One region of the Enterobacter adelaidei genome, then DNA from elsewhere that is predicted to be linked to it. Evidence: predicted binding sites of a transcription regulator. Region 1 holds the regulator's gene; the other holds the start of a gene.

The links. The regulator PhoB, encoded in region 1, activates phosphate uptake and scavenging genes when phosphate is short. The targets are predictions, from matches to a motif close to CTGTCATAAAACTGNCNNAT.
Region 2: the regulator PhoB is predicted to act here: its motif matches at 7,622-7,641, upstream of glpT (glycerol-3-phosphate transporter).

Annotation. Positions count from the first base shown of each region.
Region 1 is NZ_CP154353.1:939,790-955,029, reverse strand. Features, by position in the region: gene malZ (maltodextrin glucosidase) at 1-591, opposite strand, end outside; gene proY (proline-specific permease ProY) at 723-2,096, opposite strand; gene brnQ (branched-chain amino acid transporter carrier protein BrnQ) at 2,178-3,497, opposite strand; gene phoR (phosphate regulon sensor histidine kinase PhoR) at 3,907-5,202, opposite strand; gene phoB (phosphate response regulator transcription factor PhoB) at 5,224-5,913, opposite strand; gene sbcD (exonuclease subunit SbcD) at 6,100-7,305, shown strand; gene sbcC (exonuclease subunit SbcC) at 7,302-10,433, shown strand; gene mak (fructokinase) at 10,507-11,412, opposite strand; gene rdgC (recombination-associated protein RdgC) at 11,536-12,450, shown strand; gene ppnP (pyrimidine/purine nucleoside phosphorylase) at 12,499-12,786, opposite strand; gene AAHF05_RS04605 (AroM family protein) at 12,858-13,535, opposite strand; gene yaiA (protein YaiA) at 13,773-13,964, opposite strand; gene aroL (shikimate kinase AroL) at 14,010-14,534, opposite strand; gene AAHF05_RS04590 (YaiI/YqxD family protein) at 14,679-15,137, opposite strand; gene proC (pyrroline-5-carboxylate reductase) at 15,235-15,240, shown strand, end outside.
Region 2 is NZ_CP154353.1:3,138,678-3,153,917, reverse strand. Features, by position in the region: gene menC (o-succinylbenzoate synthase) at 1-126, shown strand, start outside; gene menE (o-succinylbenzoate--CoA ligase) at 123-1,484, shown strand; gene AAHF05_RS15220 (YfaZ family outer membrane protein) at 1,609-2,148, shown strand; gene AAHF05_RS15215 (nicotinamide mononucleotide deamidase-related protein YfaY) at 2,242-3,441, shown strand; gene glpC (anaerobic glycerol-3-phosphate dehydrogenase subunit GlpC) at 3,475-4,665, opposite strand; gene glpB (glycerol-3-phosphate dehydrogenase subunit GlpB) at 4,662-5,879, opposite strand; gene glpA (anaerobic glycerol-3-phosphate dehydrogenase subunit A) at 5,869-7,497, opposite strand; gene glpT (glycerol-3-phosphate transporter) at 7,754-9,106, shown strand; gene glpQ (glycerophosphodiester phosphodiesterase) at 9,118-10,170, shown strand; gene yfaE (class I ribonucleotide reductase maintenance protein YfaE) at 10,194-10,448, opposite strand; gene nrdB (class Ia ribonucleoside-diphosphate reductase subunit beta) at 10,448-11,578, opposite strand; gene nrdA (class 1a ribonucleoside-diphosphate reductase subunit alpha) at 11,630-13,915, opposite strand; gene ubiG (bifunctional 2-polyprenyl-6-hydroxyphenol methylase/3-demethylubiquinol 3-O-methyltransferase UbiG) at 14,263-14,991, opposite strand; gene gyrA (DNA topoisomerase (ATP-hydrolyzing) subunit A) at 15,138-15,240, shown strand, end outside.

The DNA.
Region 1 (15,240 bases):
CAGCGCCGTCACGCCGAGCTTTTTCAGGTACGGCAGCTTTTCGCTGATACCGTCGAGATCGCCGCCGTAGAACGTCGAACCGCCCGCCTGCGCGGTCAGGGGTTCATCCCACGCTTTCAGGATAATGTCATGGCCCGCGGCATGGTGGTGATAGATCTTATCCTGGTCAGCAGTGCGTTTTTCACTGCGGGCAAAGCGATCCGGGAAAATCTGGTAAAAGACCTGATCGTTAACCCATTGTGGTCCGTTATCCGGGTAATCAACGGCAAACTGCTCAAGACGGGCCGGAGGGAAACGGCTAAACCCCTGCGGGGTAAACCACAGCTGACGGTTGTTCCACAGCAGTTTGAAACTGTAGCGCCGGCGTGACTGCCCGCTGCGCAAGTCGATATTTGCCCGCCAGGCTGTGATACCCGGCTGCGGCTGGCTACGCTGTTTGTGCATTTTCAGCGCGGTCTCTTCGTTATCAATTTCGGCGCGTAGCGTCACGCGTTCAGGCTGATTTTCCCCCGTCAGCCAGAGCGTAATCACAAGGTTGTCTTTGTTTTGCTTAACAAATGGGGCAACCGGAAGGTGCCAGGCGTTTAACATCACGAATCCCCTTTGATGAAATTGACGTCACCTTGCCACAGGGTGGTTAAGGTTAGCTCATCATGATGCGGTTTATTGGGGGAGGAGGATGGGGGAGGAGAAAAAATGCCCGACATCGTCGGGCATTAACATTACTGTGCTTCCGCCAGCTGACGGTCACGGCGGCATTTAAACATCCAGCCAACCAGTAGCAGGACGATCCACGCGAAGCCGACGTATAAGGAAATACGGGTATCCGGGTGGTAGCCAATCAGGGCGATGATAAAGACCAGGAAGAGCAGGCCAACCACGGTCGTTGCCACACCGCCCGGCACTTTGAACTTCAGCGCTTTCAACTCATCCGGAGACAGACGACGGCGGAATGCAATCTGTGACAGCAGGATCATAATCCACACCCACACCGTCGCGAAGGTCGCCAGCGATGCAATTACCAGGAAGACGTTCTCCGGCATGATGTAATTCAGGTAAACCGAGAACAGCAGCGCCACGGTCATCACCACCACGGTGACCCACGGCGTACCGCGGCGTGAGGTTTTGGCAAATACCTTTGGCGCACTGCCCTGCTCCGCCATGCCGTGCAGCATACGCCCCACGCCAAAGACGTCACTGTTGATCGCGGAAAGCGACGCTGTCAGCACGACAAAGTTCAGAATACTGGCAGCAAACGCAATGCCCATATGCTGGAAGGTCAGTACAAACGGGCTACCGTTAGTGCCCACCTGGTTCCACGGGTAGATGGACATGATCACGAACAGCGTGCCCACATAGAACACCAGAATGCGCATCGGCACCGAGTTGATGGCGCGCGGAATCGACTTTTCCGGGTCTTTCGCTTCCCCGGCGGTGATACCGATAATCTCAATACCGCCGTAGGCAAACATCACCATCTGGAGCGACATCACCATGCCGAGCCAGCCATTACTGAAGAAGCCGCCGTTGCTCCAGAGGTTATGGATACCGGTGGGCTGACCGCCGTTACCAATCCCCCAGATGATGATCCCAAAACCGGCAACAATCATGATGATGATGGTGGCGACCTTAAAGAAAGAGAACCAGAACTCCAGTTCACCGAAGACTTTCACGCTCATCAGGTTAACCGCGCAGATGATCAGCACCACGCTCAGCACCCAAATCCAGTGCGGTACCGCCGGGAACCAGACCCCCATATAGATACCAAACGCGGTCACATCGGCAATCGCCACAATCAGGATTTCAAAGCAATAGGTCCAGCCGGTAATAAACCCGGCCAGCGGACCTAAGTTTTCCTGCGCGTAGCGAGAGAATGAACTGGCTGACGGATTGTGAACCGACATCTCCCCGAGGGCACGCATGATGATATAGGCCGCTACACCGCCGATGATGTAGGCCAACAGAACGCTTGGACCGGCCATTTTAATGGCATCTGCCGAGCCATAAAAAAGACCGGTACCGATAGCGGAGCCCAGCGCCATAAAGCGGATGTGGCGCGTGCTCAGCCCACGTTTAAGTTTGTTAGTGCTTTCCATTAAAATCTTGCCATTCAACACGAAAAAAACAAAAAACCACGGGGCCTTAAGCCCCGTGGTTAAACAGTTTGTTGCCGTTGATTAATGGGCGTTCGATGCGACCTGACGCCCTGCAGCACGATCCCAGATAACCGCCAGAACCAGTGCAACAACGGTAGGCATCAGCCAGGCCAGGCCTTGTTCGGACAGCGGCAGACGCTGTGTCCAGGCTGGCAAAATTTCTGCGAAAGCTGATGCTTTAATCCCGTCAAGGATACCAAAAATCAGGCTGATAAACATGGCTGGCGCAATAATTCGTGAGGAGTTATTCCACCACGGGCGAGTAAAGCTCAGTACCACCAGCACGATACACGGCGGGTAGATAGCCGTCAGCACCGGAATAGAGACCTGAATCAGGTGGCTCAGACCGAGGTTTGACACCGCCATGGAGAAGATGCCGAGAATAAATACCAGTGCGCGGTAAGAGAGCGGCAGATACTGCGCAAAGAACTCCGCACAGGCGCAGGTCAGGCCAACGGCGGTCACCAGACATGCCAGGAAGATGAGCGCTGCCAGCAGCATACTGCCCGCACCGCCGAAGGTGTGCTGAACATAAGCATGCAGAATAGCCGCGCCATTCGCGTTTTGATCAACCAGCATGGCGCTATCGGAACCCAGACGGAACAGCGCCAGATAGAGCAGCGTCAGGCCCACGCCGGCCATCAGGCCAGCCCAGATGGTGTAGCGGGTCAGCAGACGTGCTTCGGTCACACCACGGGAACGCGCGGCGTTAACGATGACGATACCAAACACCATTGCGCCCAGCGTATCCATCGTCAGGTAGCCGTTCACAAAGCCGTTGGAGAATGCGGCATTTTTGTAGGCATCCATGGCGTCACTAATCGGACCTGCCGGCCAGACAATCGCCGCAACCGCCAGCACAATCAGCGCCACAATTTTCAGCGGAGCCAGGAAGTTACCTACGGTATCCAGCAGCTTGCCCGGATAGAGAGAAACCAGAATCACAATCGCGAAGTAGATCAGGCTGTAGATAAACAGCGGCATCGCGCCGTCACCGGTCAGAGGAGCAATGCCCACTTCGAAGGAAACGGTCGCCGTGCGCGGGGTCGCAAACAGTGGGCCCACTGCCAGATAGCAGACGGTTGCCAGCAGAACACCCGCCACTTTGCCGATCGGGGTGCTGAGGCTATCAACACCGCCACCCACTTTCGCCAGGGCGATAACGGTCAGTACCGGTAAACCCACAGCAGTAATCAGGAAACCAAATGCAGCAGTCCAGACGTGTTCACCCGCCTGTAAACCAACCATTGGAGGGAAAATGATGTTGCCTGCGCCAACGAACAGCGCAAATGTCATAAAGCCCAGCGCGATGATGTCACGCGATTTTAAGTGATGGGTCATAAAACCTTACTGCCTGTGGATGTGGTGTTGAAAACATTGAGCTTTTCGATTTCCCTGGTGGGAAGATACAGCCGAAAAATTGCTCAATTTCAGCGGGAAATGCTCCCGTCCTGGCGTGGAGAAGAATAGTTTTTCGATTTACCACGCAAATACAGTCGGTCTGACAGTATCTGGGGCGCAATTTAAACGCTTATAACGTTTAAAGGCAAGGTGGGATCGCAAAACCAGAACAATATGCCACCATGAAAAAACATACCAGCACAATACGCTAATTATCAGAAAAACCCATGGCTAATCATGCGAACAAAAAACAGTCAGCCGTATAAAATTCATTCGCGTTTCGTTTGACTGCAAAGCAAACGGGCCAGCAAACGCTGACCCGTGGAAAGATAAAATGACACACCCGTTATCAGGCGATCTTTTTGGCAATTAATCGTTCCGGGATCACGAAACTAAAGCGGGTTCCCTTACCCAGGGTACTCTGAATATCGAGGCGGCTTTCATGGTGATTGACGGCATGTTTTACAATCGCCAGCCCCAGACCGCTTCCCCCTGTCTGTCGCGATCGCGCCTTATCCACGCGATAGAAGCGTTCGGTCAGACGCGGGATGTGCTCCGGAGCAATCCCCGGACCATTATCCTCGACGCTAAATTCAGCACCCGTAGGGGTATGCTGCCAGCGCACCACGATCTCCGTCCCTTCCGGCGTATGATTCACCGCGTTATACACCAGGTTGGAAATGGCGCTGCGCAACTCATCTTCACTGCCCAGAACCTTCAGCGTATTGTCGACCTCAAAAGTCAGGTGGTGCTTTTTATGGCTTAGCGTCTGTGCTTCACGCTCCACCACCCGCAGCATCATGGGGACATCAATGGTGTCATTCAGCGCAAGCGTTGGCGCCGCTTCGATCTTTGAGAGCGTCAACAGCTGTTTCACCAGACCTTCCATACGGTGCGTTTGCTCGCGCATGGTGTGCAGCGCTTTTTCACGTGGCGCGCCCTCAAGCGTTTGCTCCTGCATCATCTCCAGGTAACCCTGAAGTACGGTCAACGGGGTACGTAATTCGTGGCTCACGTTCGCGAAGAAGTTGCGTCGCGCGCCTTCCAGCTGGTGCATCTGGGTGACATCGCGCGCCACCATCAGCCACTGCCGATCGCTGTAGGGCATCACGCGGATTTCCAGATGGCGACCATTATTGAGTTTCAGATTATGCGGACCGGTAAAATCACGCTTTTTTAGATACTGCGCAAACTCAGGATAACGCAGAAGGTTGAGGATATTCTGGCCATTATCATCCGGCCAGCGCAACCCCAGCAACTGTTGCGCAAGACCATTACACCAGAAGATTGTCCCTTCTTCGGTCGTCAGAATGACCGCATCCGGCAGCGACTCCGCCCCGCTGCGAAAACGCTTGATCAGGCTTCCCAGTTCGCGGCGGCGCTTTTTATTACGCATCTGCATCTGATGCAAACCGTAAAGCAGCGGTTCCCAACTGCCGCTTCCCGGCGGCGGTGTCATACTTCGGTCAACCCATAGCCACCAGGAGAGGCGCAACAGGTTCCAGAAATGCCAGATCAGCAGCCCGGTGACCGAGGCCAGCAGAAACCACGGCAGATGTCCAAGAAAGGCCCCCAGAATGAAGGCCGGAATACAACATAAGATCAGTTCAAAGACGAGCCTTTTCCATGACAGACGTTCCAGCACGCGTCACACTCCTGTCATTGTTCAGAAACGGGTAGAAAAACGATAACCCGTGCCGCGGACCGTCTGCACCATGCGATCGTGGCCGCTCAGTTCCAGCGCTTTTCGCAGGCGGCGGATATGGACGTCAACCGTCCGGTCTTCGACATACACGTTAGTTCCCCAGACGTTATTCAGCAACTGTTCGCGGCTGTAAACGCGTTCCGGGTGAGTCATGAAGAAGTGCAGAAGTTTAAATTCGGTAGGCCCCATGTCGAGCGGGTTTTCGCCCGTCATGACGCGGTGTGAGGTCGGGTCAAGGCTCAGACCTTGCATCTCAATCACCTCTTCCACTGCCATCGGTGAAATGCGGCGCATTACGGCTTTGATACGAGCAACCAGCTCTTTCGGGGAGAACGGCTTGGTAATGTAATCATCGGCACCCGTTTCAAGCCCACGCACGCGATCCTCTTCTTCACCACGTGCCGTGAGCATGACAACGGGGATATCGCGGGTCATCGCTTCACGTTTAATGTGTTTGATAAACTGCAGTCCAGAGCCGCCAGGCAACATCCAGTCGAGCAGAATCAGATCGGGCCAGGGCTCATTCAACTGGTTCACCGCGCTGTCATAATCTTCCGCTTCAACCGGCTGGAAGCCATTTTGTTCGAGCACGAAGCACACCATTTCACGAATTGGAGCTTCATCTTCTACGACCAGAATACGTCTCGCCATACTTTGCCCTGTCTTATCTTATTTAAGTTACAAGTTTGTAATGCGGCGTCATTATGCGTCAGATTTATGACAGATTTATGAAAAACCTTACCACTATAAATGGCAAACTGTTGTTTTATTACAGCGGTTATTTTCCGCCCCTGAATGTTTATAATCGCCAACATCTTTTTTCGCCACGGATCTCCTATGCGCATACTTCACACTTCGGACTGGCATCTGGGTCAAAACTTTTACAGCAAAAGCAGGGCAGCTGAGCATGAAGCGTTCCTGAACTGGCTGCTGGATACGGCCCGATCGCGCGAAGTGGATGCGATTATTGTCGCGGGTGACATTTTCGACACCGGCTCGCCGCCAAGCTATGCGCGTGAGCTGTACAACCGCTTCGTGGTAAATCTGCAGCATACAGGCTGCCATCTGGTGATTGTCGCCGGTAATCACGACTCCGTCGCCACGCTGAATGAATCCCGCGACATCCTGGCCTTCCTGAACACTACCGTGGTGGCCAGTGCCGGGCATGCGCCGCAGATCCTGAAAAAACGTGACGGTACACCGGGGGCGGTGCTGTGCCCGGTTCCCTTCCTGCGCCCACGCGATATCGTGCAGAGCCAGGCCGGGATGTCCGGCGGAGAAAAACAGCAGCATCTGTTGCAGAGCATCACTGACTATTATCACCAACAATATACCGATGCCTGTACCTTGCGCGGCGAACAGCTCATTCCGGTGATTGCGACCGGGCATCTCACCACCGTCGGAGCCAGTAAAAGTGACGCCGTACGTGACATTTATATTGGTACGCTGGATGCGTTCCCGGCGCAAAATTTCCCGCCTGCCGACTACATTGCGCTAGGGCATATCCACCGCTCGCAGATGATCGGTGGCTGCGAACACATTCGCTATTGTGGCTCGCCCATTTCGCTGAGTTTTGATGAGACAGGTAAAGCCAAATCTGTGCATCTGGTGAGTTTTAACGGAGGTAAACTCAGCGCCGTCGAAACGCTGGAAGTCCCTGTTACCCAGCCGCTGGCGGTGCTGAAGGGTGACCTTGATGCCATCACCTCCCAGCTTGAACAGTGGCGTGGCATTGCGTTTAACCCCCCCGTCTGGCTGGATATCGAAATCACCACAGACGACTATCTGCATGATATGCAGCGAAAAATTCAGGCGCTGACGGAAGATCTTCCTGTCGAGGTTTTACTGGTACGCCGTAGTCGCGAGCAGCGCGAAAAAATCCTGCTGAGTGCTCAGCGCGAAACGCTGAGTGAACTTAAAGTCGAAGAGGTTTTTGAACGCCGACTGGCCCAGGAAGAGATGGACGATGCAAAACGCGCCCGGCTGAACGAGCTGTTCGCCCATACGCTCCACGCTCTGAATAACGAGGAAGAGAACGCATGAAAATCCTGAGCCTGCGTCTGAAAAACCTCAACTCACTCAAGGGCGAGTGGAAAATTGACTTTACCGCTGAGCCCTTTGCCAGCAACGGGCTATTTGCCATTACCGGTGCGACCGGTGCAGGCAAGACCACCCTGCTCGACGCCATCTGTCTGGCGCTATATCACGAAACACCTCGTCTGAATACCGTGTCACAATCGCAAAACGACCTGATGACACGCGATACCGCTGAATGTCTGGCGGAAGTCGAGTTTGAAGTCAAAGGTGTGGCTTATCGCGCCTTCTGGAGCCAGAACCGGGCAAGGAACCAGGCAGACGGGAACTTACAAGCGCCTCGCGTCGAACTGGCGCAGTGCGAAGACGGTAAAATCCTCGCCGATAAGGTGAAAGATAAACTGGAGCTCACCGCCTCGCTCACCGGGCTGGACTATGGGCGTTTCACTCGCTCAATGTTGCTCTCTCAGGGCCAGTTCGCGGCCTTCCTCAACGCCAAACCGAAAGAGCGTGCCGAATTACTGGAAGAGTTAACCGGCACGGAGATCTACGGCCAGATTTCCGCAATGGTATTTGAGAAACACAAAGCAGCACACAGTGAGCTTGAATTGCGTGAAGCACAGGTCGCTAGTGTGGTGCTGTTGAGCGAAGAGCAACAGCAGCAGTTACAGCAAAGTTTACAGGCACTTACTGACGAAGAGAAAACACTGCTGGCACAGCAACAGCGCCAGCAGAAAGATTATCAGTGGCTTACGCGCCATGATGAGCTTCTTCGCGAGCAACAGCGCGTAAGCGTGTTACAACAGCAGGCACAGCAGGCGCTGACCGACGCCGCGCCTGACCTGGCAAAGCTCCAGCTTGCTCAACCCGCCGCTCAGCTTCGACCGCTTTGGGAGCACCAGCAAGAGCAAGCCTCGCGTCTGGCTCAAACCCAGCAGCGAATTATCGAAGTAAATACTCGCTTACACGATAAAACCGCGCTGCGCTCGCGTATCCGTAATACCGCCATTCGTACCCATGAGCAGTTGCAGACCGAATTAACGGTATTGACGCAGTGGCAGGCAGAACATGATCGATTCCGCTTATGGGGACAGGAAATGGCAGGCTGGCGAGCACACTTCGCTCAGCTTAGCCGTGATAAAAATCAGCTTACTGCCCTGACCGTCCGCCTCACTGAATTACGCCATAAACGGGCCGCCCTGCCGGAAACAACCCTGACGCTGACGGCGGATGAGGTTGCAGTAGCGATGGAACAACAGGCGCAGTCACGAACGATGCGTCAACGTCTGACCTCGCTCCATGCCCGCTATCAGCCGCTACAAAAACGCCTGCACCAGAACGGTGAAAGCGTGCAGAAGGCCCTGGCTGAGCAGGTAAAACTCAATGAAACACTGACGCTACGTCGCCAGCAATACAAAGAGAAAAACCAGCACTATCTGGACCTGAAAGCCCTGTGTGAACGTGAAGCGACGATTAAAGATCTGGAAAGCTATCGTTCTCAGCTTGAGGCAGGTAAACCCTGTCCACTGTGCGGCTCCAGCGAACATCCCGCCGTGGAGAAATATCAAGCGCTTGAACTCACTGATAATCAGCGCCGCCGTGATGCCCTGGAAAAAGAGGTCGCCTCGCTAAAAGAGGAAGGGCTGCTGGTTCTGGGCCAGGTTAATGCCCTGGCTCAACAGATCCAGCGCGAGTCAGGCGAAGCGCAGACACTCTCTCAGGAAGAGCAAGCGCTCACTAAAGAGTGGCAGGAGGTTTGCGCGGCATTAAATATTTCGCTGAATATTCAGGAAGATATTGCCATCTGGATGAGCGAACAGGAGCACTATGAACGCCAGCTTTATCAGCTCAGCCAGCGTCTGACGCTGCAAAACCAGCTCAACGAAATGGAAGAGCAGGAACGCCAGTATCAGCAGCAACTGGCGACAACACGTCAGGGACTGGAAAGCGCCCTGGCCGCACTTTCACTCAGCGTACCTGACGAAGGTACTGAGGCCACCTGGCTGAACGCCCGTGAAACGGAGTTCGCACAGTGGCAGGAGAAACAGACACAGCAGGGTGCGATTCAGGAACGTATAAACGCCCTGAAGCCACTGCTTGACGCACTTCCGGTCACCAACAGTGAAGAGACCGAACCCGCCATTCCTGACAACTGGCGCGCGATCCACGACGAATGCGTGTCTCTGCAGAGCCAACTGGCGGCACACCAGCAGCAGGAAACGCTGGAGCGTGAGCGCCTGCAGCAATCGCAGGTGCAATTCACCCAGGCCCTGTCGGCAAGCTGTTTTGCCGATCAAGATGCGTTCCTTGCCGCTCTGCTGGATGAGAACATGCTCCAACACCTCAATCATCTGAAGCAATCGCTGGAAAACCAGATACAGCAGGCAGCCGCCTTGTCCGGACAGGCAAACCAACAGTTGCAGGCGCACCAGGCACAGCGGCCAGAAGGGCTCGACGCCGATGCACCAGGCCTGCAGATCCAGCTCCAGCAACTGACGCAGCAGCTTCGTGAGAACACCACGCGGCAGGGAGAGATCCGCCAGCAGCTTAAGCAGGATAGCGATAACCGCCTGCACCAACTGGCTTTAATGCAGCAAATTGAAGAGGCCAGCCGTCTGGCAGACGACTGGGGGTACCTGAATGCGCTTATCGGCTCCAGTACCGGCGACAAGTTCCGCAAGTTCGCCCAGGGGCTGACGCTGGACAATCTTGTCTGGCTTGCTAACCAGCAACTTAACCGCCTGCACGGGCGTTATCTGCTGCAGCGCAAAGCCAGCGATGCTCTGGAGCTGGAAGTGGTCGATACCTGGCAGGCGGATGCCGTGCGCGACACCCGTACGCTCTCTGGTGGCGAAAGTTTCCTGGTCAGCCTGGCGCTGGCGCTGGCACTTTCCGATCTGGTGAGTCACAAAACGCGGATCGACTCGCTGTTCCTGGATGAAGGGTTCGGCACGCTCGACAGCGAAACGCTGGATACCGCGCTGGATGCCCTCGACGCGCTAAACGCCACCGGGAAAACTATCGGTGTGATCAGCCACGTCGAGGCGATGAAAGAGCGTATTCCTTTGCAGATTAAAGTGAAAAAGATCAACGGGCTGGGATACAGCAGGCTGGATAAAGAGTATGCGGTGGAGTGAATGGGGGCGGTGCAGTCTGGTGCCCTCACCCTGACCCTCTCCCACAGGGAGAGGGAATAAACACTCTTTGCTTTTATTCCGGCCACAACCAAGCCGCGCCGCGCACGCCGCTGGAATCACCGTGCAGCGCTTTGCGGATCGGGGTTTCACACTCGCCGCCAAACACCCACTGTTTCACCAGATTCGGGACCGTGCTGTACAGGCGGTCGACGTTGCTCATGCCGCCGCCGAGCACAATCACGTCCGGATCGAGAATATTCACCACGTGCGCCAGCGATTTCGCCAGGCGCATTTCGTAGCGGCGGAGCGCCAGTTCTGCCACTGGATCCTGTTCTTCGACCAGACGCATGATCTCGCTGCCTTTAAGCGGCTGACCACTCAGACGGTGGTAGTCGGTCGCAAAACCGGTACCGGAGATAAACGTCTCAATACAACCTTGCTTGCCGCAATAGCACGGTACTTCAGCGCGGTATTTAAGCTCATCTTCGTCCATCCACGGCAGTGGGTTGTGTCCCCACTCGCCCGCCGTACCGTTACCCCCGATATGGGCACGCCCGCCAAAGGCCACGCCTGCACCGCAGCCGGTACCGATGATGACGGCAAAAACGGTATGGGCACCGGCAGCCGCGCCGTCAATCGCTTCTGAAACCGCCAGACAGTTAGCGTCGTTGGCCAGACGCACTTCGCGCTTCAGACGCGCGCTCAAATCTTTATCAAAAGGCTGACCGTTTAGCCACGTCGAGTTGGCATTTTTAACCACCCCGGTATAAGGCGAGATCGACCCAGGGATCCCCATTCCGACGGAGCCGGTTTGTCCTGTCGCCTGCTCTGCCATTTCAACCAGTCTCGCGATCGTCTCGATAGTCTGGTGATAATCATCGCGCGGCGTAGGCAGACGGTGGCGGAACAGCTGTTCCCCCTGCTCGCTCAGTGCGATGACTTCTGTTTTGGTGCCGCCCAAATCAATCCCAATACGCACAAAACTCTCCTCATTATTTTGATTATCAACAGAGTAGAAGCACGCTTCCCGATTAGCAATGCAAGCGATGCGACAATTCGTTATCATGCCCGCTGATTTAACGACAAGGCCGTGGAAATTATCATGCTGTGGTTCAAAAATTTGATGGTTTACCGTCTCAGCCGCGACGTTTCGCTGCGTGCAGAAGAGATGGAAAAACAGTTAGCCGCTTACACCTTTTCCCCTTGCGGTAGCCAGGATATGGCAAAAACCGGTTGGGTTCCGCCAATGGGTTCACAAAGCGATGCACTGACCCACGCCAGCAGCACGGGTCAAATCATCGTCTGCGCCCGTAAAGAAGAGAAAATTCTGCCAACGCCGGTGGTTAAACAGGCGCTCGAAGCGAAGATCTTCAAGCTGGAAGCCGAACAGGGTCGCAAGCTGAAGAAAACCGAAAAAGATTCGCTGAAAGACGAAGTTCTGCACTCTCTGCTGCCGCGCGCCTTTAGCCGCTTCAGCCAGACCATGATGTGGATCGATACCGTTAACGGGCTGATTATGGTGGACTGCGCCAGCGCCAAAAAAGCAGAAGATACGCTGGCTCTGCTGCGCAAAAGCATCGGCTCCCTGCCGGTCGTACCGTTGGCGCTGGAAACACCAATCGAGCTGACCCTGACCGAGTGGGTACGCAGCGGTGCTGCCGCGCAAGGTTTCCAGATCCTCGATGAGGCCGAGCTGAAAGCCCTGCTGGAAGATGGCGGCGTGATCCGCGCGAAGAAACAGGATCTGGTGAGCGACGAGATTGCCGTACACATCGAAGCGGGCAAAGTGGTGACCAAACTGGCGCTCGACTGGCAGCAGCGGATTCAGTTTATGATGTGCGATGACGGTTCAGTGAAACGTCTGAAGTTCTGCGATGAACTGCGCGATCAGAATGAAGACATCGACCGGGAAGATTACGCCCAGCGCTTTGACGCGGACTTCATCCTGATGACCGGGGAACTGGCCGCGTTGATTCAGAATCTGGTGGAAGGTCTCGGCGGCGAAGCGCAAAGATAACAGGCAAAGCGTAGGCCGGGTAAGCGTTAGCGCCACCCGGCTTATTTTTTATTTCAGATAGCGGCACAGATAAGAGGTCGGTTCAGCAACCTGCAGATGGAACTCGCTGTGGCCAGGAACGTTGAAAACTTGCCCGGCTGCGTAAACTTTCCATTCCGTTTCACCCGGCAGTAGGACGTTGAGCGCACCGCTAACGACCGTCATCTCTTCCGCTTCGGCCGTACCAAAAGTGTATTCCCCTTCGGCCATGACACCGACACTGGCGCGGCCAGTGCTGCTGCTGGTAAAACCAATGGATTTCACTTTACCGGAAAAGTATTCGTTACTTTGAAGCATGAACTGGCCCTTATATTTTTAGATAAAAATTCACTATAGGGGTCATGCTCATCACCTGTCACGCAAAATCATTACGTCAGAAGCTCTGAAGCCAGGCGAGCCATCAGAACATTGGATAACAGCACCGGCACATCCAGCGCCTTCTGCAGTAAATCGCGATGATGCTGGTGGAAGCCAAGACAGTCCAGGATCAACACATCCGCCCCTCTCTCCAGCAACTCACGTCCGGCCTCAATCAGTGCGGCATCGCTATCCCAGAAAGGATTTGCCAGCGCATATAAGGGCACTTTTTCAAGCACGTGCCACTTTGCCTCCTGGTTGTCCATCAACTCTTCAATCGGGACGATGACCCCCACCTGATGACCATCAACAATTGAGGCCACCAGCGGCGGGATGATGCGCATCGGCTCCAGCAGAATCGCATTACGCGCCGTGAGACCTTTAATGGGTGCGGTACTCATCAGCAAAATAACGTCATAACCTTGATTATCGAGCACTTCTATCACCCCTTGCAGCGAGCGCTCGATTTTCTGACGCGAAACATGCGCCAGTTTACCGTCACTTAATAACGTCGCCAGGGGATCCTCCCCCGCCTCGACAGCGTAGTCCTCCATGACCTCTTCCCGACTCATCTTCCCCAGCAGGCTAAGATGCGTTATCTGTTGTTCAGAGACATGCTCGGTTAAGAGCGGTAACACTTCGCTTACAGGGACCACACCAATGGTGAGGATCGCCAACGTCGCCTTCATCTTTATCGCCTTCCATTACTACAACATCGTGCACACAGGTACAGGCTCACTACGCTGCACAGTTCATTTTTTCAACAAAACAGCACCAAGCGTAGCAGGTGATCTTCACATCGAAATGTAAAGATCGACCGTCAATATCGGAGTTACTTGTAATAACTAAATATTAACTCCTGCTTAACTTTCTCGATGAGTAAAAAGTGTGATTCAGGCACGATCCTGGAGCGTTTAGGAAAACGGTCAGGTTATATCAGGATCTTCGTAGCGCCGTTTCGCATCCAGCGCTTCCTGTTCAGTCTCGTGTTCACTGATCAGCGAGTCTGGTTTAGGGTGATCGGCACGCAGTTGATACCAGGTAACAGTATGACCCGTATGGCCTTTTTCAACGGTAATAATGCGCGCTTCACGCGGATAGGGAGGTCTGGTCGGCATAGCTCATCCTTTTTTATATGTCTGAGCTATAAGTATAGACGCCGGTTAGCTGGCACAAGCCAAACGTAGAGCAGTAATAATCTGGGTAACCACATCTTCAGGAGCCGCAGAAGCATCCACCACGTGGTGTGCTGCTTCACGGTATAGCGCATCACGTTCAGCCAGCACTTCTCTCACCTCTTCGCTAAGCGGTCTGGAGGTCAGTGCAGGACGTTGCCCCTCTTCCGGAAAGGCTTCCAGACGCCCTACCAGAGCCGAAACAGGTGCACTGAGATAGATCACAATCCCTTTTTCGCGCATAAAGTGGCGATTACATTCAGCCAGAACAATGCCCCCTCCTGTCGCGATAACCGCAGAAGGTGTGGTTACCGCTTTCAGCGCTGCCGTTTCACGTGCGCGGAAGCTGTCCCATCCTTCCTGTTCGACAATGTCCGCGATCGTTCTTCCGGCCTCTGTTTGCAACCAGTGGTCAGTATCCACAAACTGACGATCGCACGCGCGTGCCAGTTCCAGGCCAACGGTGGTTTTCCCACAGCCGCGGGGGCCAACTAAAAAGATGGGTTGGGTCATAACCAGGTGTTCCCCTTGATGCCGGATGGCCGAAGAGTGTAAAGAAATAATTGCAGAAGATGTTTCGATTACTTTACTGCAAAGCGGTACGGGATGACAACCCTGAGGAGGCCATACTGTACCACAAATTGACAATGGTTATCATTACGCGGTGCGACGCTTCACTTCCAGCAACCATTTATCCAGCTCTGCGGCAAACTGCTGACGATCGCGCTGGGATAAGCTGTCTGGCCCACCCGTCTGCACACCGCTGGCGCGGAGCGTATCCATAAAATCACGCATAGTGAGTTTTTCCCGAATGGTCGCAGGTGAATAACGCTCACCCCGAGGGTTAAGCGCTGCAGCCCCTTTCTCCAGCACTTCGGCAGCCAGAGGGATATCCGCAGTGATCACCAGATCTTCCGCGCTACACAGACGGACAATTTCGTTATCAGCCACGTCAAACCCGGCCGGAACCCGCAACGCGCGAATGAATCTGGAAGGAGGGACGCGAATATTCTGGTTCGCCACCAGCGTTAGCGGCATCTGAACACGCTCGGCGGCACGGAACAAAATCTCTTTAATCACATTCGGACACGCGTCCGCATCAACCCAAATCGCCATATTGTCTCCCCTTAATGACTCTGCCGACTATTGTCGCCTGCATTTCGTTGTTAAGCTATCAATCAGAGAAAACAACGCATAATGACGGAGAGTCGTGATGGAT
Region 2 (15,240 bases), 2.2 Mb from region 1:
TGGTTAACGCCAGACACGATCCCGGGTCTTGACACGCTAAACCTGATGCAGGCTCAGCTTATTCGCCAGTGGCCGGACAGTCCGCTGCCGTGCCTCGACGTTGAGGCGCTGGAGCCATTGCTATGAGTTTTACCGACTGGCCGTGGCGGCACTGGTGTGCGCAGGCTGCCGATAAGCCGGCGCTGAGGCTGAACGATGAGGTGCTTACCTGGGAACAGCTGTGTGCGCATGTCGACCACCTTGCGGCAGGATTTCAGCAGCAGGGCGTCGGAGAGGGCGACGGTGTGCTGCTGCTGGCCCATAATCATCCGCAAACCTTGACGGCATGGCTGGCACTGCTCCAGAGCGGGGCGCGCATTCTTCCCGTTAACCCGCAGTTGCCGCGTCATCTGCTGGATGTTCTGCTTCCGCAGATGACCCTGCGCTTTGCGCTGGTGCTGGACGGCATCTACGACGATCTTCCCGTCCTGAACATGTACGAGCATGCTGGCGAACACCGCGTTACGTGGCAACCGGCGCGGTTGGCCTCCATGACGCTGACCTCCGGCTCCAGCGGGTTGCCGAAAGCGGCGGTCCATACCTGCGAAGCCCATCTTGCCAGCGCGCTCGGTGTGCTGGCGCTGATGCCCTACGGTGATGAGGATGACTGGTTACTTTCGCTGCCGCTGTTTCATGTTTCCGGTCAGGGGATTTTATGGCGCTGGTTGCAGGCTGGGGCACGTTTAACCGTTCGCGAAAAGCAGCCGCTTGAGCAGGCACTGCAGGGCTGTACCCACGCTTCTCTGGTACCGACACAGCTCTGGCGTCTGCTTAACACTCAGCATCATATTGCGCTGAAAGCCGTTCTGCTCGGCGGAGCGGCAATACCTGTTGAACTGACAGAGGAAGCGCGAAAACAGGGCGTTCGCACCTTCTGTGGCTATGGCTTGACGGAGTTTGCTTCAACAGTCTGTGCGAAAGAGGCGGACGGCGAGCCGGATGTGGGCGGTGTACTGCCGGGCAGAGAAGTGCAGGTGGTTGACGGTGAAGTCTGGATCAAAGCGCAAAGTATGGCCTCAGGCTACTGGCGTGACGGGGTGTTGATCCCGCTGACGAATGAGCAGGGCTGGTTCGCGACCCGCGATCGCGGTGAATGGCATGATGACCGGCTGACAATTCTGGGGCGTATGGACAACCTCTTTTTTAGCGGCGGAGAAGGGATCCAGCCTGAAAGTCTTGAGCGGGTTATCGCCCGTCATCCGCAAATTAACCAGGTGTTTATCGTCCCGCTGGACGATGCCGAGTTTGGGCAGCGCCCGGTAGCCGTGGTGGAGTGTGAACCGGGAACGGATATCACCTGTTTACCTGACTGGGTCCGGGATAAACTGGCGCGTTTTCAGCAACCCGTCCGGTGGTTAGTGTTGCCGACTGAGCTCAAAAATGGCGGCATTAAGGTCTCCCGTCGCGCGCTGCAACAGTGGGTGAATGCATCGCTTAAGGGATAGTAGCCGTTTCAAATAGTTACAATCTACCGGCCTGCCGCACGCAGAGTGCTTGATCCCATGGAGACTGCGGTTAAAATCTCGCGGTTTTAGGACTTCTTTATAATAATTGTGCGGGATCACGACAATGAAAAAAGTGGCATTACTGGGCTTCGGCCTGATGGTTGTTTCTGCGGCGGCAAACGCCATTAGCATTAACGGCTCGGCGGGTCAGGATTATACCCACCTGGGCTTTGGCATGGGTACCGAAACGTCCGGTCTGGCAATGACCGGCGGCTGGACACATAACGATGACGACGGCGACGCGGCCAGCCTCGGCCTGGGCCTGAACATTCCTCTTGGTCCGTTCCTGGCCACTGTCGGCGGTAAAGGTATTTATACCAACCCGAACGACGGTGATGAAGGCTATGCGGCGGCAGTGGGCGGCGGTCTGCAGTGGAAAATTGGCGACAGCTTTGGCCTATTTGGTGAGTATTACTATTCCCCGGACTCGCTCTCCAGCGGCATTGAAAGCTATGAAGAAGCCAACGCCGGTGCGCGCTGGACCATCATGCGTCCAATTACCATCGAAGCAGGCTATCGCTACCTGAACCTGGCCGGTAAAGACGGTAACCGCGACAACGCGCTGGCCGACGGCCCGTACGTGGGCGTCAGCGCAGGTTTCTAATCACTCCGGCGCGGCATTCCGTCGCGCCAGTTTCTCTCTTCTCCATCCCGCGTTTGCGCTATAGTGTTTTGACCATTTAAGCGGGAGAACATAATGATTAACGTGGAGATGTTATCCACCGGCGACGAAGTGCTGCATGGACAGATTATCGACACCAATGCTGCCTGGCTTGCCGATCTTTTCTTTGAGCAAGGATTACCGTTAACGCGCCGCAACACGGTGGGCGACAATCTTGAGTCACTGGTCAATATCCTGCGCGAGCGCAGCGAACACTGTGACGTGCTGATCGTGAATGGCGGGCTTGGCCCCACCAGTGACGATCTCAGCGCACTGGCCGCCGCCACGGCAAAAGGGGAAGGGCTGGTGTTGCATGAGGCGTGGTTGGCACAGATGGAACGCTTTTTCTCCGAACGCGGCCGCGTCATGGCACCCAGCAACCGCAAACAAGCTGAAATTCCCGCCAGCGCTGAGTTGGTTGACAACCCGGTCGGTACCGCATGTGGATTTGCCATGCAGCTGAACCGCTGCCTGATGTTCTTCACGCCGGGCGTACCCTCAGAATTTAAAGTGATGGTCGAGCAGCAGATCCTGCCGCGCCTTCGCGATCGTTTTACCCTGCCTGAACCCCCGATTTGCCTGCGTCTGACCACTTTTGGCCGCTCGGAAAGCGACCTGGCCCAGAGTCTCGATCGCCTGCAACTGCCGCCAGACGTATCAATGGGGTATCGATCCTCTATGCCGATCATTGAACTCAAGCTGACGGGGCCTGCAGAGCAGAAAGCGGCGATGCTGGCACTCTGGCCTGAGGTGCAGCGTGTGGCGGGTGAAAGCCTGATCTTTGAAGGGACGGAAGGGTTGCCCGCGCAGATTGCGAAGCAGTTGCAGTCTCGTCAGCTGAGCGTGACCTTAAGCGAGCAGTTCACCGGCGGCCTGCTGGCGCTGCAGCTGTCGCGCGTCAATGCGCCGCTGTTGGCCAGCGAAGTGGTGCCGTTCCAGCAGGAGACGCTGGCGCAGACCGCCCGTTGGGCTTCTGAAAGAAGGGTAAAACATTTTGCCGGGCTGGCGCTGTTTGTCGGTGGGCTGGATGAGGAATACCTGAACTTTGCGCTGGCGACACCGGAAGGCACGTATGCCCTGAGGGTAAAAATGAGTATCACCCGTCACAGCCTGGCGATACGGCAGGACGTTTGCGCCATGATGGCGCTGAACATGCTGCGCCGCTGGCTGAATGGCAAAGAGGTTGCCAGCGAGCACGGCTGGATAAACGTTGTCGAGTCGCTGTTCGTTGAGTAAAACACTGACCGGGGCTTTTCGCCCCGGTCATCTTCAGCCCAGAGCCCTCGCCAGTAAGGTGATCGGATGTTCGCAGCGCTTGCTGGTGGACATCTCTATTTGCCACTTGCAGGTTTCGCAGTCGGTTACCACGATATCCGCGCCGCTTTCCTCAATCTGCCGGAACAGTGGGGCGCCAATCGCCTGTGACGTTTCGTAATTTTCACTTTTGAAGCCGTACGTTCCCGCAATACCGCAGCAGCGGGAATCCAGCACCGTCAGCTCCAGCCCAGGAATTAAGCGTAGCAATTCAAGCGTATAGAGCGACCAGCCCATTTTTTCCATGTGGCAGGGCGTGTGATACACCACTTTCAGCGGCAATTTCCCCAGCGGCAACGTCTGCCCGCTATCCAGTTTGCGCCACAGGAAGCGTGTTGCCAGTTCAATGTGCTCACGCAGCCCGGTGTTATCCACGTCCAGCAGATGCGGGTACTCATCGCGCAGGGTGAAGGTACAGGTAGACGAGGTGGCCAGCACCGGAATCCCCTTGTCGATGATGGCTTCACGCAGTGAGGTGACATTGCTTTTGGCCTGCTTGCGCGCTTTATCCGTAAATCCGTTGGCGATAAGTGGTACACCGCAGCATTTTTCCTTACTGAGTAACTGAACGCCCGTCCCCATCGCATTCAGCACTTTAAGCAGATCTTTACCCAACTGCGGGTAGTTGTAATTCACATAGCAGCCATGGAAGAACGCCACCTGTTCGGCATACTGCGCCTGTTGCGCCGCGACGGATTTATACCAGCGACGGAAGGTACCGTGAGAATATTTCGGCAGGCTGCGGTGATGGTCTATTTTAAGCGTCGCATCCAGCAGCTGGCGCACCGGTTTGAGCGCGGTCGCCGCATTCACCAGCGGGGCGAACGGCGTCGAGATGCTCCCCATCAAATCGGTGTGACTCAGAATAGCATCCCGCAATGAGGGCTTTTGCGTGCTATAGCGCGCCCGGGCGCGCTGGATAATGTCGCCAATGTTGACGTCCGACGGACAGGCAACTTCACAGCGTTTGCAGTTGATGCAGTACTTCAGCGCCTCATCATACAGCTTGCCGTCTTTCAGTCGCAGACGCTCACCGTCCGGCCCGGCCTGTTTCGGACCCGGATAGCGTGGATTTACGCCGCTGACCGGGCAGACGGTAGTACACACAGTGCATTTAATGCAGCTTTCAAAACGGGTATCGTTCATTGTTCAGCCTCCATGCGCTGGCTAATTTGCTCTGCCACATACAGCGCCGTCACGGCGCAGACCCCGCCACCGCAGCCCTGGGCGATAGGATCATATCCGCCAAGAAGCGAGCCGATAGCAAAGAGATTCCTGACTGACTTACCCGAAAGTTGCGGGTGCAGGTGGTTATCGACAATGACGCCGAACTGTTGCCAGGGTTGTGGCGTGAAGAAATCACTCTGATACCAGTCCGCGCGGGAGGCGCTTTGCCGGACATCCAGCCCCATTATGGCTTCGCGGATGCCGTCCCGACTGCTCAGCAGCCCGTTACTGAAGAAGCTGCCGCTTGCCAGCACCGTAAAGCGGGCGCGAAGCGGAATATCATCGTGGTTGCGCGTCCAGATTTCGCTCACTTCCCCGTCAGCCAGGGTGATTTTTTTCACCTCATCACCCGCCATCCAGACGCCACCCTGCGCAACAAATTTGCGCTGGAGCTGGGTATGCAGGCGAATACCGGGAACCGACGGGGGCAGCGTCGGCAGTAAACCGAGTGTGCAGGGTAGACGATCGGACAGCCAGCGCCAGAGTCGATTGTCGTTTAAGCCAAAGCATGCGGGCATAAACAGCGCATCGCACCCTTCTGCAAGCGGTTTGAGCGCCTCATAGAGCAGCGGCCATCTCTCTTCATTATCGAGAAAACGGGCAATATTCACCGCGCGAAACTCGCTCGGGTTATCGCGCAGGACATCAAGCTCAGGCAGCTCTATTTCTGCCGTTTCAGCGTTTATCCCCTGGCGACAAAGTGATGCCGCCGCGAGATGGGGCTGAAAATCCAGAAAACCGCTAATACCGACCACCCGCACACGTGCTGAGTTGAACGGCGCGACGGGCACCTCCTCCGGGCTGAGCCAGGCGGAGCGTAGGGTGCCGAGTGGTGTAACGCGCTGATGATTTTGCCTGGCGCTTCCCTGCAGACGTGCGCCGCAATCCGCCAGTAGCGCTTCGGTTTCCAGGGCAAAACGATCGATATGCTGCGCGCCAGTCAGATGATAAGGATGCTCTGGCGGAAGTTGTTCGCGGTACCTTTCGTCCACCAGATCCAGCGAGCCCGACGAGAAGTGCAGGGCGCTCTGGCCCCGGGTGATAATAGCGCAGCGTAGCCCCTGCTTCGTGAGTTTGATGCCACAGAGCAGACCCGCCAGCCCGCCGCCGACGATCGCGGTATCAAATTTCATCGTGTTGCTCCTTCTCCAGACCGCACAGCCCCTGGTAGACCCAGCGGGTAAATTCACTTTCACGCAGAGCATCGCCCCAGGCGACAGGCTGAATGCCTTTCCAGCGCTCGTTTAAAAAAGCACTGAGTTGATCGAGCGACTGGGTCGCGGTGGTGGTATGAAAGCGTTGCAATAACCCGGCGGCACGGCAGGCGCACAATTCACCCTGACACGTCCCCATTCCAACCCGGGTGCGGCGGCGGAGATCGAGCAGAGAATTGACGGTCAGATTTTCCACCGCATATTGTACTTCGCCCGCGGTTACGGCTTCGCACTCGCAGACCAGGCTGCGACTAAGCCGGCCTTCGCCCAGCCAGACCGGCGTCCTGTCACCATGACGATAGATAGCCGAACCGCGCAGGGGAGCGGGCAGGGAGATAATTTTTTGCAGCGTCTTCTCGGTAGACTGACGTGAGCCGGGCAGGGGCTGTTCTGCCGTTTTGCACGGCTCGGTGTTGCCCAGTTTGCGGCAGACGGCATCGGTTGCCCATTCGGCCATCAGACGATAGGTCATCAGTTTGCCACCGGTGATGGTGATAAACCCTTCCATGCCGTCGCGTTCAGCATGATCGAGCAGCACAATGCCCCGGCTGACGTTACGCCCGCTTGGGTCGTTATCGCTGGCAACTAACGGACGCACACCCGCGTAGGCGCGCAGGATCCGGGTCTGCGCCATCACCGGGACCAGTTTTTCCCCTTCACGCAGCAGAATATCCACTTCTTCAGCAGTGACGCGGTTGTAATCAATCTCGCTATAGTCCACGTGGGTTGAGGTGGTACCGATTAATGAAATGGTATCGCCCGGAACCAGAATATCGGCATCAGACGGTTTACGGCAGCGGTTAATCACATGGTTATTGATGCGATGGTCGAGGATCAGCAGCGAGCCTTTTGCCGGAAACATGCGAACGGACAAGTCGGCATACTCCGCAATCCGCTGCCCCCAGATCCCCGCTGCGTTGACGACCACGGAAGCATACAGTTCACTGTGTTCATTATATTGCGTATTAAAAAGCCGCACGCCACGGACGCGGTTACCTTCCCGGATAAGCCCGGTCACTTCATGCCCGGTCAGGATGTGCGCGCCATGTTCGCGGGCATCAAGCATATTGGCGGCCGTCAGGCGGAAGGGATCAACCGTGCCGTCTGGCACTTTTACCGCCCCTGTCAGGATCGGGTTGACGGAGGGCTCAATGCGCCGCGCCAGGGCCGGGTCAATGGCCTCGGCCTGAATCCCCGCCGCGCGACAGGCGGTAATGAAGGTAGCCTGAAAGGCGAGATCGTCTTCGGGAAGCGTGATAAACAAGCCGTCTGTAGGTTCAATGCAGTGGCGAGCAATCCGTCGCAGGATTTGGTTTTCGGCAATACATTCACGAGCCGATTCGCCATCGGTAACGGCGTAGCGGGCACCGCTGTGAAGCAGGCCATGATTGCGCCCGGTGGCGCCTGTCGCAATATCATGGCGCTCCAGAAGCGTGACGCTCAACCCCCTGAGTGCGCAATCACGTGCGATGCCGGCACCGGTCGCACCGCCGCCAATGATAATCACATCGCTGTAGCGTGGATCGTGAATTGTCATTGTCATCCCTCTGTGTTCGTTTTTTTACCATTTAGCCACATGAAAACTATGGTTTGTTTGATTTCGAACACAAACGAGCGAAATTCGAAAGTGAAACGTGATTTCATGCGCTTTTTTGCGCATTCTGTCATATTTCTGTAACAATCTGTGCGTTGATTCACAGTAACAATCACCGTGATTTCTTAACATCGCCGCCTCTCTGGAGTATGGGGCAGTAAAACCCCTGTAAATTCAATACATGGCCACGGAGGCTGTCATGCTCAGTATCTTCAAACCCGCGCCGCATCGTGCGCGTCTGCCTGAGGCAGAAATTGATCCGCTATACCGTCGTCTGCGTTGGCAAATTTTCCTGGGGATTTTCTTCGGGTACGCGGCGTACTACCTTGTGCGTAAAAACTTCGCCCTCGCCATGCCGTATCTGGTGGAGCAGGGCTTTTCGCGGGGGGATTTAGGGTTTGCGCTGTCGGGAATTTCGATTGCCTACGGTTTTTCCAAATTCATCATGGGTTCCGTGTCGGATCGCTCGAACCCGCGTGTGTTTCTGCCAGCCGGTCTGATCCTGGCGGCTGCGGTGATGTTGTTTATGGGCTTTGTGCCGTGGGCAACCTCCAGTATTGCCATCATGTTCGTGCTGCTGTTCCTCTGCGGCTGGTTCCAGGGAATGGGATGGCCACCATGCGGACGCACCATGGTGCACTGGTGGTCGCAGAAGGAACGTGGCGGCATCGTGTCGGTATGGAACTGTGCGCATAACGTGGGAGGCGGTATTCCACCGCTGCTGTTCCTGTTGGGGATGGCCTGGTTCAACGACTGGCACGCGGCGCTCTACATGCCTGCTTTTGGTGCTATCGTCGTGGCGATTATCGCTTTCGCGCTGATGCGCGACACGCCTCAGTCCTGCGGTTTGCCTCCGATCGAAGAGTACAAAAACGACTATCCGGATGATTACAGCAAGGAGCACGAAGAAGAGCTGACGGCAAAACAGATCTTCATGAAGTACGTCCTGCCGAACAAGCTGCTGTGGTACATCGCGGTGGCAAACGTGTTCGTTTACCTGCTGCGCTACGGCATCCTCGACTGGTCGCCAACCTACCTGAAAGAGGTGAAGCACTTCGCGCTGGATAAATCCTCCTGGGCCTACTTCCTGTACGAATATGCCGGGATCCCAGGCACGTTGCTTTGCGGCTGGATGTCGGACAAAGTGTTTAAAGGCAACCGTGGCGCGACGGGCGTGTTCTTTATGACTCTGGTGACCATCGCCACCGTGGTGTACTGGCTTAACCCGCCGGGCAATCCGGGTGTGGACATGGCCTGCATGATCGTCATCGGCTTCCTGATTTACGGTCCGGTAATGCTGATTGGTCTGCACGCCCTGGAGCTGGCGCCGAAAAAAGCGGCGGGCACGGCGGCAGGCTTTACCGGCCTGTTTGGCTACCTCGGCGGGTCGGTCGCGGCAAGCGCCATTGTGGGCTATACCGTTGACTTCTTCGGCTGGGACGGCGGCTTTATGGTGATGATTGGCGGTAGCGTGCTGGCGGTTCTGCTGCTGATTGTTGTGATGATCGGCGAAAAACGTCACCACGCTGAAGTGCTGGCGCGTCGTCAATAAGGAGCATTGCGATGAAATTAACTCAGTTAGCTACCAGTCTGCTGCTGGCAGGCCTGATGACAGGCTCCGCGCTGGCGGCAGATAAAATCGTTATTGCCCACCGCGGCGCAAGCGGCTATCTGCCGGAGCATACGCTCCCGGCAAAAGCGATGGCCTATGCGCAGGGCGCGGATTACCTGGAGCAGGATCTGGTGATGACGAAGGACGACCAGCTGGTCGTCCTGCATGACCACTATCTTGACCGCGTGACGGACGTGGCGGAGCGTTTCCCGGACCGCGCCCGCAAAGATGGCCGTTTCTACGCCATCGACTTCACGCTGGCGGAAATTCGCTCGCTGAAATTTACCGAAGGCTTTGAGCTCGAAAACGGCAAAAAGGTGCAGGTTTATCCGGGACGCTTCCCGATGGGCAAATCTGACTTCCGGATCCATACCTTCCAGGAAGAGATTGAGTTTGTTCAGGGGCTGAACCACTCAACCGGTAAAAATATCGGTATCTACCCGGAAATCAAAGCGCCGTGGTTCCACCACCAGGAAGGGAAAGACATTGCGGCCAAAACGCTGGACGTACTGAAGCAGTACGGATACACCAGCAAAAAGGACAAGGTGTATCTGCAGTGTTTTGACGCCGCTGAGTTGAAGCGCATCAAAACCGAGCTGGAGCCGAAGAGGGGGATGGATCTCAATCTGGTGCAGCTGATTGCCTATACCGACTGGAACGAAACCCAGGAGAAGCAGCCGGACGGGAAGTGGGTGAACTACAACTACGACTGGATGTTTAAGCCGGGGGCGATGAAGCAGATAGCGCAGTACGCCGATGGCATCGGGCCGGATTATCACATGCTGGTGGCGGAAGGCTCAACGCCGGGGCACGTGAAGTTGACGGCGATGGTGAAAGAGGCGCATGCCAGCAAGATGCAGGTCCATCCGTACACGGTGCGTGCAGACCAGTTGCCGCCGTATGCCACGGACGTGAATCAGCTCTACGACGTGCTGTATAACCAGGCGGGCGTGGACGGACTGTTTACGGATTTCCCGGATAAAGCAGTGACGTTCTTAAAATAGAAAAAGGGCCGTAAGGCCCTTTTTTACATCTCGATCTCGATATCGCCTTTTGCCCGGCAGCAGCAGGGCAAAATTTCCCCTTCACTGATAAAGGCCAGCGGCTCGGTCAGCCAGTCCACCTGGCCGGTCACCAGACGGCAGCGACAGGAGCCGCAATAGCCTTCACGACACTGATACTCAACCGCCACCTGGTTCGCCTCAAGCGCCACCAGCAGAGAAGGGTGCTCTTCCTGACACAGCACTTCGGTGCCAGAAAGACGTAGCGTTACGCGTGTCATCAGAGCTGGAAGTTGCTCAGGTCGTCAGTATCAACTTCGGAGTCAATCTGACCGACCAGGTAAGAACTCACTTCCACTTCCTGCGGCGCAACCTGCACGTTATCGGACACCAGCCAGGTGTTGATCCACGGGATGGGGTTGGAGCGCGTCTGGAACGGCAGGTCGAGACCGACAGCCTGCATACGGATGTTGGTGATGTACTCAACATACTGGCACAGAATGTCTTTGTTCAGGCCAATCATGGAGCCGTCGCGGAACAGGTAGTCTGCCCACTCTTTCTCCTGCTGGGCCGCCAGCACGAACAGGTCATAGCACTCCTGTTTGCACTCTTCGGCGATTTCCGCCATTTCCGGGTCGTCCACGCCGCTGCGCAGCAAGTTCAGCATGTGCTGGGTGCCGGTCAGGTGCAGGGCTTCGTCACGGGCGATAAGACGGATGATTTTGGCGTTACCTTCCATCAGCTTGCGTTCGGCAAAGGCGAAAGAGCAGGCAAAGCTCACGTAGAAGCGAATGGCTTCCAGCGCGTTGACGCTCATCAGGCACAGATACAGCTGTTTTTTCAGCGCACGCAGGTTCACGGTAACAGTTTTGCCGTTCACGTTATGGGTGCCTTCGCCCAGCAGATGCCAGTAACTGGTCATCTCGATCAGTTCGTCGTAGTAGTGAGCAATGCCTTCTGCGCGTTTCTGGATCTGCTCGTTAGTGACGATATCGTCAAACACCACCGCCGGATCGTTAACGATATTGCGAATGATATGGGTGTAAGAACGGGAGTGGATCGTCTCAGAGAACGCCCAGGTTTCCACCCAGGTTTCCAGTTCCGGAATGGAGATCAGCGGCAGCAGCGCCACGTTCGGGCTGCGGCCCTGAATGGAGTCCAGCAGTGTCTGGTACTTCAGGTTGCTGATGAAGATATGTTTTTCGTGATCCGGCAGCGACTGGTAATCAATACGGTCGCGGGAGACGTCAACCTCTTCCGGGCGCCAGAAGAAGGAGAGTTGCTTTTCAATCAGCTTTTCGAAGATGTCATATTTTTGCTGATCGTAGCGTGCCACGTTGACTGGCTGGCCGAAGAACATCGGCTCTTTGAGCTGGTCGTTTTTCGTCTGTGAAAAGGTGGTGTATGCCATGAATTGGAGTCCTGTCTTACGAAATAAAGGCGGGGAAATCCCCGCCCTTTATTAGATCTTACATGCGCCGCTTTCGCAGCCATCGTCCTGAATTGACGGTACAAGGTCGTCCTGCGCGTCTTCTGCACCATCTCGGGTGTTGTGATAGTACAGGGTTTTCACGCCAAATTTATAGGCAGTGAGCAGGTCTTTCAGCAGTTGCTGCATCGGTACCTTACCTGACGGGAAGCGCGTTGGGTCGTAGTTGGTGTTTGCAGAGATCGACTGGTCGATAAACTTCTGCATGATCCCAACCAGCTGCAGGTAGCCGTCGTTGTTTGGCATTTCCCACAGCAGCTCGTAGTTGTTACCCAGCGTCTCGTAATCCGGCACCACCTGGCGCAGAACACCGTCTTTCGACGCTTTAATGCTGACGTGGCCGCGAGGTGGCTCGATACCGTTGGTGGCGTTAGAGATCTGCGAAGAGGTCTCAGACGGCATCAGGGCAGAGAGCGTGGAGTTACGCAGGCCATAAGTCTTAATGGATTCGCGAAGGCCTTCCCAGTCCAGATGCAGCGGCTCGCTGACAATCGCGTCCAGATCTTTTTTGTAGGTATCGATCGGCATAATGCCTTTCGCGTAGGTGGTTTCGTTAAACCACGGGCACGCACCTTGCTCTTTCGCCAGCTCGTTGGACGCTTTCATCAGATAATACTGAATAGCTTCAAACGTCTGGTGGGTCAGGTTGTTGGCGCTGCCGTCAGAGTAACGCTTGCCGTTTTTCGCCAGCCAGTAGGCAAAGTTGATCACGCCAATGCCCAGGGTACGACGACCCATTGCACCACGTTTAGCGGCCGGGATTGGGTAATCCTGGTAGTCCAGCAGGGCATCCAGCGCACGAACCGCCAGCACGGCCAGCTCTTCCAGCTCGTTGAGGCTCTTAATCGCACCCAGGTTGAACGCAGACAGCGTACACAGCGCAATTTCACCGTTTTCGTCGTTAACATCGTCCAGCGGCTTGGTCGGCAGGGCGATTTCCAGGCACAGGTTAGACTGGCGCACTGGCGCAACAGCCGGATCAAACGGGCTGTGGGTGTTGCAGTGGTCAACGTTCTGGATGTAGATACGGCCGGTAGAGGCACGTTCCTGCATCATCAGAGAGAACAGGTCTACCGCTTTCACACGCTGTTTACGGATACTGTCGTCTTTTTCGTATTTGGTGTACAGACGTTCGAACTCATCCTGATCAGCGAAGAACGCGTCGTACAGGCCAGGGACGTCAGACGGGCTGAACAGGGTGATGTCTTCACCTTTCAGCAGACGGGTGTACATCAGTTTGTTGATCTGTACGCCATAGTCCATGTGACGCACGCGGTTGCCTTCCACGCCACGGTTGTTTTTCAGTACCAGCAGGCTTTCCACTTCCAGGTGCCACATCGGGTAGAACAGGGTCGCAGCACCGCCGCGTACGCCGCCCTGAGAGCAGGATTTAACCGCCGTCTGGAAGTGCTTATAGAACGGGATACAGCCGGTGTGGAATGCTTCACCGCCGCGAATTGGGCTGCCCAGAGCACGGATGCGACCGGCGTTGATACCGATACCAGCACGCTGGGAAACGTATTTCACAATGGCGCTGGAGGTGGCGTTGATAGAATCCAGGCTGTCACCACACTCGATCAGCACGCAGGAGCTGAACTGGCGGGTAGGGGTGCGCACGCCAGACATGATTGGCGTAGGCAGAGAAATTTTGAACGTGGATACCGCATCATAGAAACGCTTCACGTATTCCAGACGGGTTTCACGTGGGTAGTTAGAGAACAGGCAAGCGGCCACCAGAATATAGAGGAACTGGGCGCTTTCGTAGATCTCACCGGTCACACGGTTTTGAACCAGGTATTTGCCTTCGAGCTGCTTCACCGCCGCGTAGGAGAAGTTCATGTCGCGCCAGTGATCGATAAACCCGTTCATCTGCTCGAACTCTTCTTCCGTATAGTCTTCCAGCAGATGCGTGTCGTATTTGCCCAGCTCAACCATTTTCACTACGTGATCGTAAAGCGCAGGCGGCTCAAACTGGCCGTAGGCTTTTTTGCGCAGGTGGAAAATGGCCAGGCGTGCAGCCAGGTACTGATAATCCGGTGCTTCACGGGAGATCAGATCCGCCGCCGCTTTAATGATGGTTTCATGGATATCAGACGTTTTGATGCCGTCGTAGAACTGGATGTGAGATTTCAGTTCAACCTGGGAGATAGATACGTTGTTCAGTCCTTCTGCTGCCCAGTCGAGAACTCGATGGATTTTGTCCAGATTGATACGCTCGGTGGTACCGTCGCGCTTTGTCACCAGCAGACTCTGATTCATGTGGGTTTTACCTGTCCGTGAAATAAAAAATATCCCCCGTTTATCCACAGATCCGTCTTGTGACTAACTCTGTGGATAAATACTACATATAGGGGGTTTGCGATAAGAAAAACGCTATATGGTGAGTATTCTAGTATCGATTCTTTTCAGCACAAGGGTTGATTTTGACGTTAAATTGAGGTTGTGAAAGCGTAAAAAAGGCTAAGTCCTCGTACCGTAAGGCCTGGAAGACATGTCAATAATTAAGAAAAAAAATTCAAAATTTGATCGAGTGCTGATTTCTTCTACGGGCGGTCAGAATTGCGCAACATGATGTCGCGCAATCTTTATAAGAATAACAGATGACGTTAGTCGTTTTTGGCAGTTGTATGCAACATATAGTTAACATCCACGCCCGGTGCGAGTTTGAATTTATCGGTCAATGGATTGAAATGCAGACCGGTGATGTGTTGCTCTTTAAGCCACGTCTGGTCAACCCAGCTCAGTAACTCAGCAGGCTTAATGAATTTCTTCACGTCGTGTGTCCCTTTCGGCACCATGCGCAGCACATACTCTGCGCCGACGACGGCCATCAGCCAGGCTTTACCATTACGGTTGATGGTCGAGAAGAAGACTTGTCCACCGGGTTTCACCAGTTTTGCGCAGGCGTGCACCACGGACTGCGGATCGGGAACGTGCTCCAGCATCTCCATGCAGGTCACCACATCGTACTGATGCGCATGTTTGGCCGCGTGCTCTTCCACGGTTTCCTGCACGTATTCCACCTTTATGCCGGACTCCAGGGCATGGAGACGGGCAACCTGCAGCGGCTCAAAGCCCATGTCCAGACCCGTGACAGTCGCCCCTTCGCGCGCCATGCTCTCTGCCAGGATACCGCCACCGCAACCGACATCGAGCACTTTCTTACCGAACAGACCGCCGGAACGCTCCGCGATGTAGCCCAGACGCAGCGGGTTAATACGGTGCAGAGGTTTGAACTCACCCTCGAGATCCCACCAGCGGGACGCCACCGCTTCAAATTTGGCAATCTCTTCATGGTCAACGTTGTGAGACACCGGGGATTTTTCGGCATTCATGGGCGCTTTTACTCCTTATTTAGCAAGACGAATGAGTATATCAGGCAATCCCTGTGAATAAAGCGTATAGGTTTACCTCAATCACCTCGGCTGTGTTATAATTTGCGACCTTTGAATCCGGGATACAGTAGAGGGATAGCGGTTAGATGAGCGACCTTGCGAGAGAAATTACACCGGTTAACATCGAGGAAGAGCTGAAGAGCTCCTATCTGGACTATGCGATGTCGGTCATTGTTGGCCGTGCGCTGC